DNA from 2 places in the Rossellomorea sp. GAMAL-10_SWC genome. Region 1 is predicted to be linked to the other one. Evidence: riboswitches for the same ligand, from Rfam matches in the RefSeq annotation. Region 1 holds a riboswitch; the other holds the start of a gene.
The links. A riboswitch is a leader RNA that binds a small molecule or an ion and turns the genes downstream of it on or off. The one in region 1 is predicted to bind S-adenosylmethionine.

Region 1 (8,037 bases):
ATTCTATGATCCTTTAAAAGGTGAAATCTTAGTAGATGGTAACGATATTAAAAAAGTAGATTTAGAATCTTTTAGAAGTCAAATGGGAATTATGCTACAAGATACATTCCTTTTCTCAACATCGATTATGGAAAATATTCGATACGGTAAATTAAACGCTACAGATGAAGAAGTAATTGCTGCAGCTAAAGCAGTTCATGCACATGACTTTATTATTAAAATGGAGAATGGGTATGATACGGATGTAAACGAGAGGGGTTCAAGACTTTCATTAGGTCAAAGACAATTAATCTCTTTTGCTCGTGCTCTACTAGCTGATCCTAGAATTTTGATATTAGATGAAGCTACTTCGAATATCGATACACATACAGAGAAGCTTGTCCAAAATGGAATTGAAAAGCTATTAGAAGGTCGTACTTCATTTGTCATTGCCCACCGATTATCAACAATTCGTGACTGCGACAAAATTATGGTAATCGGAAACGGAAATGTCGAGGAAAGCGGTACACATGAGGAGTTATTAGCATTAAAAGGACATTATTATAAATTATACATGGCGCAGTATAGCTTTATTAATGATGGAGCATAATTGATTTGTTTTAACTAGATTGGGGCTGTCTCAAAAGTCAGGTTAACTGACGTATGAGCGGCTCTTTTTTATTTGAAAATATACTGCTGCTATGTGTGAGGGTATTTCAACGGCGTTTTTCATTTGTAGTTGATCTAATCTAGCTTTTTTAGCTATTTTTGTATGTTCTTATCAAGTTTTTATTTAGACAGAAGGCATATTTGCAAGTTTTCTATTTGAAATAATCTGCTTTTGTCTGTTATTTAGGACGGAATACCTTAACTGGTAGGGGTACTTTTAAACTTTAATTGCGGTTATTAGGATTTTAATTGTAGTTATGCTAAAAATTGCGATTTTCAAATTTTAATTGCAGTTTCACTAATTTTAATTGCGATTTTCAGATTTTAATTGCAGTCCCTTGTTTAATTTCGATTCTCAAATTTTAATTGCACTTTCATAAACTTTAATTGCAATTCTAAAAACCTTATTTGTAGGTAGGACATCCATTTTTATGCCAAAAATCTAAAATTAGAAACTTGAAAATGAATTATTACGAATTTTTAATAAAAGAATTAATTCTATGAATCTTGAAAAATCAACTTAACATAAGTAGATGAAATATCTTTATTTTCTGTTTTTTTCTAATGTTAAAATAGTAGTGATTAAAATATTTTTGCGAAAATGGAGGTCAAGTATGAAACTTAATTATGAAATTAATTTGGATGATTATATTGAATTTAATTTACATCACTTAAAACACTCTAAAACTGTTCAAAAGTCTTTAATTAACCAACGATTTGCTGTGAGTTTAATCTATTTAGTAATACCATTTTTAATTTCCTTTCTTTTCAACCAACCGCTTTTTGGTTATTTACTTGCCTTTTCGTTAGCAGCTATTCTTTGGTTCATTTATTTTCCAAAGTATTTCTACCGTTCATCAAAAAACAAAATAATTAAGCATTTAACTGAAAAGAACGATCAATCATTATTCGGCGAACATTCTCTAAAGGTAGATGAGAATGGGATTAAAGAAATTACACAATCAAGTGTTCATGAAATAAAGTGGGATGATATAGTTGAAATAAAGGGAACGAAGAATTACTTTTATATTTACTTTACAAGTATGCAAGCCATTGTAGTGCCACTAGAAGCAATAAAAGATGACATGGAAAGATTATTACAATTTTACAGGAAATATAATATTCAAGTTTTATATTGCTAGTTGAATAGTGTATTCTAATCTCTAAAAGTTCAAGTTATTTTGACTTGGACTTTTTTTATTGTTACTTTTCATTCTTAATCAAGAAAGAAGAATTATGATAAAATGTAAAAAAGGAGGGTACTCACTTGGAGAATTGTATAAAGGTTTCAGTTCGAACGCTAGTTGAGTATGCTCATACAGCGGGAAGTATCAATATAACATATAAAAGTTCGGTTTCATTAATTGAAGGAACAAAGGCACATCAAAAAATCCAAAAAGAATATGGTGAAGAGGATGTAAAAGAACGACCTATATCCGGCACTATAACATTGGATCGATTGGTGTTTCAGATAGAAGGCCGTTGTGATGGATTATTATTTAAGGATGATCAATATATAATAGAAGAAATTAAATCAACAATGAAGGATTTGAATGAAATAAATGAAAATTCATATCCTGTTCATTGGGCACAAGCAAAAGTTTATGGATATTTTATTTGTGAAGAATTACAGCTTGAAAAGATTACACTTAGACTTACATATATTAATATTTTAACTGAGCAGAGAATAAGCTTCGATCTTTTGTTTACAAAGGATGAATTAACAAATTACTTATACAAAATGCTAGAAATTTATTATCCTTTTGCAAAATGGAAATACGATCATATTGAGTTAAGGAATGAGTCAATAAAAGAATTAAATTTTCCTTTTCCTTCTTTCAGAAAAGGTCAAAGAAAGTTAGCTGGAGCGGTATATCAAACGATTCAGGAAGGTAATAATTTATTTGCTGTTGCACCAACCGGAATAGGAAAAACGGTTTCAACTATTTTTCCCACTGTTAAAAGTATTGGTGAAAATAGTATAAATCGAATGTTTTACTTAACTTCTAAGACGATTACTAGGACTGTTGCTGAAGAAGCGTTTAAGCGCATGACAGATCAAGGGCTTTGTATAAAGTGTACGACGATTACAGCAAAAGATAAAATCTGTTTTAAAGAAGAGACGTTGTGTCAAAAGGATTATTGTGAATATGCCAATGGTTATTATGACCGGATAAATGATGCTGTTCTTGATATTCTTTCATCGGAAAAAGCGCTAACTAGGGATAAAATAGAAGAATATGCACGAAAACATACAGTCTGTCCTTTTGAATACTCATTAGATTTATTAAATTCTTCAGATGCTATTATTTGTGATGTAAATTATATTTTCGATCCACGAGTATCGTTAAAAAGATTATTTGATGAGCATAAACGAAGTTCAGTTTTATTAATTGATGAAGCTCATAATCTTGTTGATCGGGCAAGAGAAATGTACTCTGCAAGTCTATTCAAATCTAAATTTTTAGAGTTGAAAAATAGATATAAAAATTTAAAAGATGAACTTTATGCCATAATAAATGAAATAAATAAGCGATTGATTGAATTAAGAAAGAAATGGAAGGACGTTGTATCACCAGTTTCAAAAGAAATTGATGAGGATTTATTGGAACTTCTACATACATTTAATGAAATCGTCGAAATAAAATTACAGGAAATGGACGAGGACGAAAATAAACAACTTTTACTTGATACTTATTTTGAGTCGCTCAACTTCGTCAAAATTGCAGAGTTTTTTGATGAAAATTACGTATGCTACTATGAACTTTATAAAAGTGAAGTTCATTTAAAGTTGTTTTGCCTAGATCCTTCTAAAGTAGTAAATGACGTCATAAAAAAATTTCGCTCAACAATTTATTTTTCAGCTACTTTAACACCAATTCAATATTTTCAAGATATGCTTGGTGATCAAAGCCGCGATTATACAATTTCAATCGATTCTCCTTTTCATAGTGAACAACTGGAAGTAACAATTGACCCACTTTCAACACGATATCAAGATCGTGAAAGAAATTTAGAAAGATTAATTGATTCGGTGTATAAAGAAATTACGAAAAGAAAAGGTAATTATTTAGTTTTTTATCCGTCTTATCAATATTTAATTCAAAGTGTTGATTTATTTAAAGAGAAATACCCTAACATAAAAACAATCGTTCAAGAAAATGGTATGACTGAAATTGAACGAGAAGAGTTCCTTTTACGGTTTGATAGTCATAATGAGGAAACATTAGTTGGCTTTGCTGTATTAGGTGGGATATTCTCTGAAGGGATCGATTTAAAGGGTGATCGATTAAATGGTGTCGTAGTAGTTGGTGTAGGGTTGCCGCAAATTTGTTTAGAAAGAAATATTTTAAAGGAGCATTTTCATTCGGTTGGAAAAAATGGGTATAATTATGCATATGTCTTTCCAGGTATGAATAAAGTAATGCAAGCTGGAGGAAGAGTTATTCGTTCTGAATCAGATGAAGGGACTTTATTACTAATTGATGACCGATATAAGAGCACTCTTTATCAAAGTTTATTACCTGAAGAATGGAAATGAAAAGCCAATAATTAAATAACGAAAAAAAATGATTGATAATTATCAGAGTTTTTAATATACTTATCAATATAATTAAATAATCTTATCAAGAGCGGTGGAGGGACTGGCCCGACGAAACCCGGCAACTCTAGTGAAAACTAGAAAGTGCTAAATCCTGCAGGTGAAAAACCTGGAAGATAAGAGCGATATGTATATTTTGCGGACATAACCACTTCTTATTTTTTAAGAAGTGGTTTTTTATTTGACTAAAATGGGGGATTTATAATGACTAACACAAAAGAGGCTTTAAACACGAATAAAAAATCGATTGAAACAGTAGCTGTACATGGAAGCAAAGGCTATGATCCATTAACTGGTGCGATTAGTTATCCAATTTATCAATCTGCTACATTTAAACATGCAGGACTTCATCAATCGACTGGATATGATTATGCAAGATTACAAAATCCCACTCGAGAAGAAGTCGAAAATACTGTAGCAAAATTAGAAAGTGCAAATTTTGGAGTTGCATTTTCAACTGGAAATGCAGCCGTTACTGCAGTATTAAGCTTATTTAAAAAAGGTGACCACTTAATTGTTTCAGATGATTTATACGGTGGAACATATCGTTTATTCGAAGAAATTTATTCACCATATGGACTTGAGCATAATTTTGTTGATACGACTGAAATTGAAAATATTCTTGATGCACTTAAACCGAATACAAAAGGAATCTTTATTGAAACACCATCAAATCCAATGATGAAAGTAACGGATTTAAAAAGAGTAGTAGAGATTGCAAAAGAAAGAGATATTATCGTGATTGTTGATAATACATTTTTAACACCTTATTTCTTTAGACCAATTGAATTAGGGGCAGATGTTGTTGTTCATAGTGGAACAAAGTATTTAGGTGGCCATAATGATACACTTGCTGGTTTTGTCGTGACTAATTCAGAATATACGAATGAACGAATTCGTTATTATCAAAAATCAACAGGTGCAACTTTAGCTCCATTTGACTCTTGGTTAATCTTAAGAGGAATTAAAACATTACATTTACGTATGGAATACAGTCAAAAAAATGCGATTGTACTTGCAAAATTTTTAGAAAATCATCCAAATGTTACTGAAGTGTATTATGTAGGATTACCAACGCATAAAGGATATTCAATTATTAAAGAACAAGCAACTGGATTTGGTGCAATGATTTCATTTAAAGTGAAAGATTTAAGTTTAGTTGAACAGGTTTTAGGAAGCGTAAAAGTCATCACATTCGCAGAAAGCTTAGGTGGAGTTGAATCCTTAATTACGTATCCACATACGCAAACTCATTCAGAAATGCCAGAAGAATTTAAAAGAAAGCTTGGTCTAGATGACCATACACTTCGATTATCTGTTGGTATTGAACATATTGATGATTTATTAAATGACTTAGAAAATGCATTGGGGTGATGAGCATGCAATTTGGAACGAAATTAATTCATAACGGAAATGAAATAGATCAGGCAACAGGCGCATTAAGTATTCCAATTTATCAAACTTCAACATTTCATCAATTTGATATAGAGAATTTTGGTAAGTACGACTATGCAAGAAGTGGAAACCCAACAAGGGAAGCGTTGGAAAATACAATTGCAATATTAGAAAATGGCGTTCGCGGTTTTGCGTTTTCATCAGGGATGGCTGCAATCTCATCTGTATTGTCTTTGTTCTCAGCTGGAGATCATATTGTCATCTGTGAAGATGTTTATGGAGGAACATTTAGAATAGCGACAAAAGTATTAAATCGTTTCGGAATCGATTTTACTTTCGTGGACGCATCTAATCTACAAGAGATTAAAGCCGGAATAAAGCCAAATACAAAAGGTCTTTATTTAGAAACACCGTCTAACCCTCTTTTGAAAATTACTGATTTAAGTAGTGCAATCAAAATAGCAAAAGAAAATGACATACTTGTCATTGTAGATAATAGTTTTTTATCACCATATTTACAAAGACCATTAGACTTAGGAGCTGATATTGTCGTTCATAGCGCAACAAAATTTATTGCAGGCCATAGCGATGTAATCGGAGGATTAGCGGTCGTAAATTCAGAAGAACTTGCAAATGATTTATACACAATCCAAAATTCATTCGGAGCAATTTTAGGTCCACAAGACTGTTGGCTAACATTAAGAGGATTAAAGACGTTAAAAGTTCGTATGGATGCTTATGAACAAACTGCATCAAAATTAGCAAATTGGCTTTTAGAACAAGAAGAAGTTGAGGACGTATATTACCCAGGACTAAAAGATCATCCCGGTCACGATGTTCATTTTGAGCAAGCTACTGGAGGAGGAGCAGTCCTTTCATTTACACTAAAAACGATTGAACAAACGACAAGTTTCCTACAATCAGTCGAAAACGTTGCAGTTGCAGTTTCATTGGGTGGAGTTGAGACAATTGTTTCATATCCTGTAAAAATGTCTCATGCTGCAATACCGCTCGATGTTCGTGAAAGATTAGGCGTAAAAGATACATTAATAAGAGTGTCCGTTGGTTTAGAAGATATTGAAGACTTGATTGCAAGCTTCCAAAAAGCATTAAATGCAGGAGTAAGAGAAAAACAAGAAGTGCAAGAATAGGGAAAACGATTAATTACAATGGAGAATCAATCCGAGAAATCATTACCTTATCTTAAAAATCCCACAATGGAATTTCTGTGGGATTTATTTATTTTATATTATTTAATTTTGCACTTTTGAAGATGCTTACATAAGATGTAAATTTTAAGTAGTATAAATGATTTTATATTTACATGATCATGAAAGGAATATTTCACCATCACCAATTTCCTCTTGAATTACCTCAGCTGCACCAATAAGTGCCAATGCGTTACCAACTATTTGAACTGAATCAGAAAGAACAATTTTTCTTTGTAACTCAAGTAAATCTTTTTTATCTGAAGTGAACAATTGCTTAGAAACGAAAAAAGCTACGGATAATTGACCGGCTGTACCAATCCACATTCCCGAAATAATATCTTTTTTCCCTTGAAAGATTGGATCTTTGTCGATTGAATATAATTTTGATAATGTAATCGTTTCGTATAATTGTGCAACTGCTTTAACCCATGATGCAGCAACAATTTTTCTTTCAAGACTTGCTTGTAATTCCTCATCTTCTAAATTAGTTTTCTGATAATGATCTTTACCATCCTTTACCTTTATATTTTCTGCTAGCATCTTTTCCATCTCCAATATAAATATCTGTTATTTATATAACTATTCAACTTGATGTGATTGTGATTCTATCTAATAGGATATTTTCGTTATTCAATGATTAACTTTTAGTTAAATTAGATGAAATAAACAAATTGTTAATTTATAAATAATCTGAAGTCAATTAATTAATATTCAAGTTTGAATTGTCTAAAATTTGTTAAAAAAGCTAATTGACAGATGGAAATTTCTAATGAATAGGTTTCACTTTGTTTATAAGCGAATATTTTTTGTAAAAACACAAAAAAATGTTCGTGTTTTTACTTGAAACGTATTCTGATTGATGGTATTCTATTTTAGGTTGATCAAATGAAATAATTTAAACCTTATTTGGAGGTATATATAGATGTATGATGTTATCGTTGTTGGAGCAGGACCTGCTGGAATCTTTACTTGTTATGAATTAACTTTAAAAATGCCTAATGCTAAAGTAGTACTTGTTGATAAAGGACATGATATATTTGCAAGACATTGCCCAATTTTACAAAAGAAAATTGAAAAATGTCCTCCTGCTGCAGGTAAAAAAGAATTTTCAGGTTGCTTACCAGCTTGCTCAATTACAAATGGATTTGGTGGTGCTGGAGCATATTCAGATGGAAAATTTAA
Region 2 (8,037 bases), 400 kb from region 1:
TACATATTGAACTTTTAAAAAATTATTTGCGGAGGATAAATATGAATTTTGAACAAATGGAGCATATTGTCACTGTCGAAATTGAAAAGTCGATTACAAAAGCAGCAGAAAAACTATTTATATCTACTCCAGGTTTGAGTCAGTCTATTACCCAACTTGAAAACGAGCTTGGAATAAAAATTTTTAATCGATCCAAAAAAAGTATTACGCCAACTTTTGAAGGTGAAATAGTGATTTCAACAGCAAATTCAGTTCTAAAAACTATAAATGAAATGAATAAAAAACTGAGCATATATAAAAACAGTTATCAAAGGCATTTAAAAGTAAAAATTGCACCTGCTTTTTTTTATATACTTCAAGATTCTTTGGTAAAGCTTAATCTAGAAAATAAAGATTTAACCTTTGAATTAGTCGAACAAAATCCTACAAAGATTATTGAGAATTTTAATCAGGAAGATTATGATTTTGCGCTTATCTCTGCATCTGTTGATGAATTGAAAAAAGCTAATAATATTTCTTATAAGCACATTTACAAAGGACATATATGTATAGCAGTTGGGAAAAACTCACCCTTTTATACATCAGACTTTGTAACTCCAAGTGATCTAAAAAATACTAAATTAGTAACTTATGAAACATCTGACTATAACCAGATTTTAAAATTTACGAAAATAAATCCAGAGCAAGTGATAATAAGTTCAAATAGGACTAGCATGCTTTTTAAGCTAGTAAAAGAAAGTGATGCAATTATATATCTTCACGACTTTACACTAAAGAATTCTCCAATGGTATTAAATGGGGATTTGAAAATAATCCCACTGAAGGATAAACAGATGCAATTGTTTGAACTTGATTTTTGGCTAATCTATTTAGAAACAAGAGGTTTATCGAATTTGTATAATGAGTTTCTTGAAGATTTTATAGAACATTTTAAAAAACTATAATTAATAAAAGATAGTAATCGCTGGGTGCACTCATAAGGAAGGTTATACATTACTGAATTATAAAAATAAAAATATGAAACAGTACATAGATACAACTATATATATTCCATCTAAAAAAGATTTTTATGAGGCTTTGTTAATAAGTGTAAATAATAGAATCTTTGGTGATAAATAGATTCTATTAAAAAATTATGATGACGACAATAATAATTGCACTGTTTTCTGCTACAATTGCATTTTTTTTCAAAATCGATTAAGTAAAAAGTAAGTTAAAACTAATTAATGCTTTATAAGTTGAAGTAGTTTATCCTTCATCTGGGACTAATTAGTTTTACATCCTCTTACATTGGCAAAACTAATGATAAAAGGAGGATGCAAAAGTGACGCAAGATCGATTTGAAGAAGCATATGAAATGTATAGAAATCAAAGTGATGACGAACAAATGATGGTAGAGGAATCAGTAAATCAGGACAAGGAACATATTGTTGCTGTTCGTAAAAATGAAGATGGTGATTTAATTGGTTTTAGAACAAGTTTGAATCGTGAACTAAATTATCTTCAAGCTTTACAGGAAGCAAAAAATGGAAATTTAGCACATGTAGATGTAATCCATAAGTATGGTCGTGATATCCTCAGAAGTGAACCGGATGGTATAGCAGAGAATAATTTGAGTAATTTACCGGAGTTTTAAGTCAAAAATGAAGTGAACCCACTAGGAATTTTCCTCGTGGGTTTTTTATTAGATCTACTCATTTTTCGTCAAGTTAAAATGAACTAGAGTGAACATAATTGCAAATAGATTTCAAGATCAACATTCTCAATCATGATGAGGCATCTTCTATTTAAATCTTAGCATAGCTTGTCCACGCTTTAAAAATATGAGTCTGTAAGTGGGTAAGTCATTTATTCTGTTCTATTCAGTCTATTTAATCTTGGCAATTGGAATTGTTCGCCGTTTGCTTCTTCAGTCCCAGCGCTTTCGTTGTGTTCGGAATCTGTTCTGATTTTGCTTCTTTTGATTTTGCTGTCTCTGATTTTAATTCCTTGCTGTCCGCCTAATTCATCGTTATTTCTTCCAGCAATACCGCTTCGACCATTTCCATCTGCAAATTGCGAACGTTCATTTGCTGTTTGGCTATTGTCTCTAGCATTTTGTCCGCCTTGATTTGCGTTCATTCCAACATTTCGATTAATTTGTCCTCCGCCTTCAGCTCTTTGTTCGACTTGGATGCGATTCTCTTTAATTTCAATGTTGAAAAAATTAAAATTGATTGGACCATCTTGATTAGCTGCCGCAAGCACCTCTTGAATTTCTTCTTTTAAAGCTTTGAAATCTTCAAATTCTACTGCCATACTAAAAACCCTCCTTACTATCAATACACTCACTATATTCAGTTTTAATAGTTTCTGATTAGACATTTAATAGATTTTCAATTTAAATACTTTAGAATAAAAGTTTGAAATTCCCACTAAAATTTGTTGTTTTTCCAATTAACAGGTACTAATTACACAGAATAATTCATTATTTCACATTTAAATCATAGATTAGTAATGGAGTGTGATCTAGTTGAATCCTTTTTTAATAAAAATAGTAAAATCATTTTGCGGTGTTATTGTTATCGACCTGTTATTACTCATTTATTGCTTGTTACTAGGTAGCTATTTTCATATTTTACATTCATTTACTTGGTTTGGGTTTAAAATAATTGTTTTACCTTTTAGCCTTTTAGCTTTTATAATTTCAATTGTTTATTTTAGTAAAAAAATAGAAATCGAGGAATCAGAAGAAATTGATGAACTTGAAGAAATTGAAATTGAGCATTCAACAAGAATGGAAAAATACCATCAGGATGAAAAAAATTGAACTGAGGTGGTAAAATGGACCTCGAAAATATTGTTTTACGAAATATTGAAGAGCGGATCAAACGTCTTAGAGCAAAACAAGATGAAAATGGTTCTTGGGAATATTGTTTTGAAGGTTCATTAATAACGGATAGTTTTATGATTTTATTAATGAATGATCTTGAATACAAAAATCAAAAGGTCATTGATGGGATTATTGATCGGATTATCAATCTTCAACATCCGAATGGAGCATGGAAATTATACGAGGATGAAAAAGATGGAAACTTAAATGCTACAGTACAAGCTTACATAGCTTTATTACTCTCAAAAAAGTATACAAAAGAACATTCAAGTATGAAGAAAGCTGAAAAATTTATTCGTGAAAACGGTGGTATTAAAAAAACGCATTTTATGTTAAAAATGATTCTAGCCACTCATGGTTTAATTGAGTATCCTAAATTATTTTACTTTCCAATGAGTTATTTTTTGCTACCAGATAAAATGCCGTTAAGTTTATTTGATTTAAGTAATTATGCTAGAGTTCATTTAGTTCCAATGATTCTTTGTATAAATAAGCGATTTAAAGTGAAATTGGATGATGATCTAACTATCGATCATCTTTTGGAAACTAGTGAGGTAGAATGGTTTTACGAGGAGCGAGGGAGTTTTTATCAATTTTTACTTGAGGAAGGTAAGAAGCTAGCTTCGTATCCTCTCTATTTTCACCAGAAAGGATATGAAAAGGCTGAGAGATTTATTCTGGATCGTATTGAAACTAATGGAACTTTTTACAGCTATGCTACTTCTACGTTTTATATGATTTATGCTTTAATGGCTTTAGGCTATGAATCTACTTCATCTGTCATTCAAAATGCGCTACAAGGACTTCTTTCATATGCAGCCGATACTGAAGCAGGTCTTCATATTGAAAATTCGCCATCAAAAGTTTGGGATACTGCATTATTGTCATATGCAATTCAAGAAGCTGGTTACCACGTAAGTGATCCGATTGTTTCGAAATCCACAAACTACCTAATTAAGAAACAGCAAAATATGTATGGTGACTGGAAGGTTCATGCTAAAAATTTAAGTCCTGGTGGTTGGGGCTTCTCTGATGTTAATTCTTTTATCCCAGATAATGATGATACTGGTGCAGTTTTAAGGGCGTTAACTAGAAGTTCTTTGGATCAGTCCACAATTCATGAAAGTTGGTTAAGGGGAGTTCATTTTTTACTTGGACTTCAAAATGATGATGGTGGTTGGGGAGCTTTCGAAAAAAATGTTACAAATAAATGGTTAACATTTTTACCAATTGAAAATGCAAAAGATGCAATCATCGATCCTTCAACTGCAGATTTAACTGGACGTATTTTAGAATTTATTGGAAACTATACGACGATTTCAAACGATGATCCGATTGTGAAAAAGTCGGTTAATTGGCTTTTAAAAAATCAAAAATCAAATGGTAGTTGGTATGGTAGATGGGGGATTTGTTATATTTATGGGACTTGGGCAGCGATTACTGGGCTCAGAGCCGTTGGAATACCTAAAAATCATGAGGCAATTAAAAAAGCTGAGGAATGGTTAGTTAGTATTCAAAATGAAGACGGAGGTTGGGGAGAATCGGGTCTTTCACCTGTTAAAAATAAATATGTTGCTTTAAAATTTAGCACTCCTAGTCAAACAGCGTGGGCAGTCGATACTTTACTTTCAATTCGTAATAAAGAAGATGAAATAATTAGAAAAGGGATTAAATTTTTAACTACTCAAAGTGAATTATCAAATAAAGCATTAACTTATCCAACTGGATTAGGATTACCTGGTCAGTTTTATATTCACTATCATAGCTATAATGAAATTTATCCGCTATTAGCACTAGCACACTATAAAAATAGTTAAATAATACTATTATGTAAACAAAATAAATTTATTTTTGGAAATCTTTCCATAAATGTCTTTTCTTTATCATATAAATATAGTAAACTGTTTTATATTGAACATAACTAAATAATCCTTATCGAGAGTGGTGGAGGGACTGGCCCTTTGAAACCCGGCAACTTTAGCGAAAGCTAAAAAGTGCTAAATCCAGCATGTTTAAAACATGAGAGATAAGGCGTAATCTGTACTTAAACGTCATTCTCTCATTTTTTTGAGAGAATGACGTTTTTTATTTTATCTAAACGGGAAGTGATTGAATGGGCTTATTGGAAAAGTTAAAAGATGGAATTGTTTTAGGTGACGGTGCAATGGGAACACTTTTGTATTCTGGTGGACTTCACAGCTGTTTTGAAGAACTTAATATTACTGAGCGTGATCGAATCATTCATATACATGAACAATATATAGATGCTGGCGCAGAAGTGATTCAAACAAATTCGTACGGTGCTAATGCTGGAAAACTGAGACAATATGGTTTGGAAAAGCTGGTTAAGCAAATTAATCAAATGGCTGTTAGAAATGCTAGAGCGGCATCAAAAGGAAGAGCTTTAGTAATCGGTGGTATAGGTGGAATGAAATATGTAGGTTCAACTTTTACGACACCTTTAGAACGTGAAATGATGCTGCTTGAGCAAGCTTCAGCGTTACTAGAAGAAGGCGTAGATGGGATCATGCTTGAAACATTTTATGATGAAAATGAATTATATGATGCTTTAAATCTATTAAGAGGAAGAACAGATTTACCAATTATTGCACAAGTAACACTACAAGAAATTGGCGTCATGCAAAGTGGCCAATATATCGAAAAAATACTTCCTAATTTAATCGATTTGGGTGCAGATGTAGTCGGAATCAATTGTCATCTAGGACCACTACATATGTTGGAGTCATTAAATACTGTTTCATTACCAACGAATGGTTACTTATCGGCATTTCCTAATTCAGGATTACCTCTATACAATGAGGGAAAATACGTATACAAATCGAATCCAGAATATTTTGAAGATATGGCAAAACCATTTATTGAACAAGGTGTAAGACTAATCGGTGGATGTTGTGGTACAACACCAGCGCATATCGCTGCTTTACGAAGTAAGATTGATACTTTACAGCCTGTTACAAAAAAAGAAGTGAAAAACAGAACAATTAAAATTACAATCCCTAAGCAAGAAGAACAAAAGAATGAAACTATTGCAGAAAAGGCAAAAAAGAGAACGACGATCATTGCAGAACTAGATCCACCAAAAACATTACAAACTAGAAAGTTTTTTGAGGGAGCGAAAGCATTACATAGCGCAGGGGTTGACGCAATTACGCTAGCAGATAATCCACTAGCTTCACCTAGAATTTCGAATGTGGCAATGGCATCACTACTTCAAAGATTGGATGTACCAGTCTTGACGCATTTAACTTGTAGAGATCGTAATATGATTGGACTTCAATCTCATTTAATGGGGCTATCCACTTTAGGATTAAATGAAGTTCTTGCTATTACAGGCGATCCAGCAAGGGTAGGAGATTTTCCAGGTGCAACTTCAGTATATGATGTAGCATCACTTGAACTAATTCGAATGATTAAAGAAATGAATGAAGGTAGACTTTATTCCGGTAAAAGCTTAGGAAATGGAACGAGATTTTCTGTCGCTGCAGCTTTTAACCCGAATGTTCGAAAATTTGATGCGGCAATTAAAAGACTTGAAAAAAAGGTCGAGGCGGGAGCGGATTATTTTTTAACGCAGCCTATTTATGATTTTGAAACGATTGATAAGTTATATGAGGCAACTCGTCATATTAAACAGCCAATTTTTATCGGAATTATGCCATTAGTTAGTAAGAAGAATGCTGATTTTATCCATTACGAAGTTCCAGGAATTACTTTATCTGAAGAGGTAAGAAACAGAATTTCATCAGTGGAACCAGAGAGAGCAGTTGATGAAGGGAAAAAAATTGCAAAAGAGCTTATTGATTATGTTAAGGATAAATTTAACGGCATTTATTTTATCACTCCATTTTTGAAGTATGAAATAACAGAGGACTTAATTCAATTTACTAAAAGCAGCAATAAAGAGGAGATTCAACTATGAAAACTTTAGATGTAGCATTAAAAGAAAAAATATTACTTCTTGATGGAGCAATGGGAACGATGATCCAGCAAAGAAATTTAACAGCAGAAGACTTTGGGGGTGAAGAATACGAAGGTTGTAATGAATATTTAGTTGTTACAAGACCGGATGTTATTCAAGAAATTCACGAGGAATATATATTTGCTGGGTCTGACATTATCGAAACGAACACATTTGGAGCAACGAATATTGTTTTATCCGATTATAATTTACAGCATTTAGATATTGAATTAAATGAAATTGCAACAAGGATTGCAAAGCAAGCAGTTGTGGCATCGGGTAAAGATGTATACGTAGCAGGAGCGATGGGTCCAACAACAAAAGCAATCAGTGTTACAGGTGGTGTGACTTTTGAAGAATTAATTACTGCATATAATCGACAAGCAACTGGCTTAATTAATGGTGGAGTAGATGTTTTATTAGTTGAAACTTGTCAAGATATGAGAAATGTTAAAGCTGCTTGTATTGGGATTAGTAATGCATTTAACGAATTAAATAAAAAATTACCAGTTATGATTTCCGGAACGATTGAACCAATGGGAACCACATTAGCAGGTCAAACAATTGATGCTTTTTATTTAGCCATTGAACATATTTCTCCTATTTCAGTTGGCTTAAACTGTGCAACAGGACCTGAGTTTATGAGAGATCATGTTCGTTCATTGTCAGATCTATCTGAGACATTTGTTTCATGTTATCCAAATGCTGGTTTACCAGATGAAGATGGACATTATCATGAGTCACCAGAATCTTTAGCGCACAAAGTACGCGATTTTGCTGAACAAGGATGGATCAATATTATAGGTGGTTGTTGTGGAACAACTCCGGAACATATTAGAGCAATGAAAGAAGCTGTAAGTGGAATATCTCCTCGTCAACCTAAAAAAAGAGAGGATCATGCGGTTAGTGGGTTAGAATCACTTCGCTATGATGATAGTATGAGACCACTTTTTGTCGGTGAAAGAACAAACGTTATTGGATCGCGTAAATTTAAAAATTTAATCGCTGACGGAAAATTTGAAGAAGCTTCAGAAATTGCGAGAGCTCAAGTGAAAAAAGGTGCTCATGTCATCGACGTATGTATGGCAGATCCTGATCGTGATGAAGTTGAAGATATGGAAAATTTCGTAAAGCAATTAGTTAATAAAGTAAAAGTACCAATCATGATTGATTCAACTGATGAAAA

Region 2: linked by a shared signal. The riboswitch ahead of V5E38_RS08275 (bifunctional homocysteine S-methyltransferase/methylenetetrahydrofolate reductase) and the one ahead of V5E38_RS06150 (trans-sulfuration enzyme family protein) in region 1 are both predicted to bind S-adenosylmethionine.

Annotation. Positions count from the first base shown of each region.
Region 1 covers NZ_CP144911.1:1,283,936-1,291,972, forward strand. The annotation lists gene V5E38_RS06135 (ABC transporter ATP-binding protein) at 1-589, shown strand, start outside; gene V5E38_RS06140 (YcxB family protein) at 1,263-1,790, shown strand; gene V5E38_RS06145 (helicase C-terminal domain-containing protein) at 1,916-4,189, shown strand; SAM riboswitch class I at 4,269-4,372, shown strand; gene V5E38_RS06150 (trans-sulfuration enzyme family protein) at 4,454-5,623, shown strand; gene V5E38_RS06155 (trans-sulfuration enzyme family protein) at 5,629-6,795, shown strand; gene V5E38_RS06160 (hypothetical protein) at 6,973-7,395, opposite strand; gene V5E38_RS06165 (NAD(P)/FAD-dependent oxidoreductase) at 7,778-8,037, shown strand, end outside.
Region 2 covers NZ_CP144911.1:1,688,638-1,696,674, forward strand. The annotation lists gene V5E38_RS08250 (LysR family transcriptional regulator) at 42-944, shown strand; gene V5E38_RS08255 (DUF3892 domain-containing protein) at 1,388-1,636, shown strand; gene V5E38_RS08260 (hypothetical protein) at 1,849-2,298, opposite strand; gene V5E38_RS08265 (hypothetical protein) at 2,513-2,809, shown strand; gene V5E38_RS08270 (terpene cyclase/mutase family protein) at 2,824-4,689, shown strand; SAM riboswitch class I at 4,802-4,905, shown strand; gene V5E38_RS08275 (bifunctional homocysteine S-methyltransferase/methylenetetrahydrofolate reductase) at 4,986-6,812, shown strand; gene metH (methionine synthase) at 6,809-8,037, shown strand, end outside.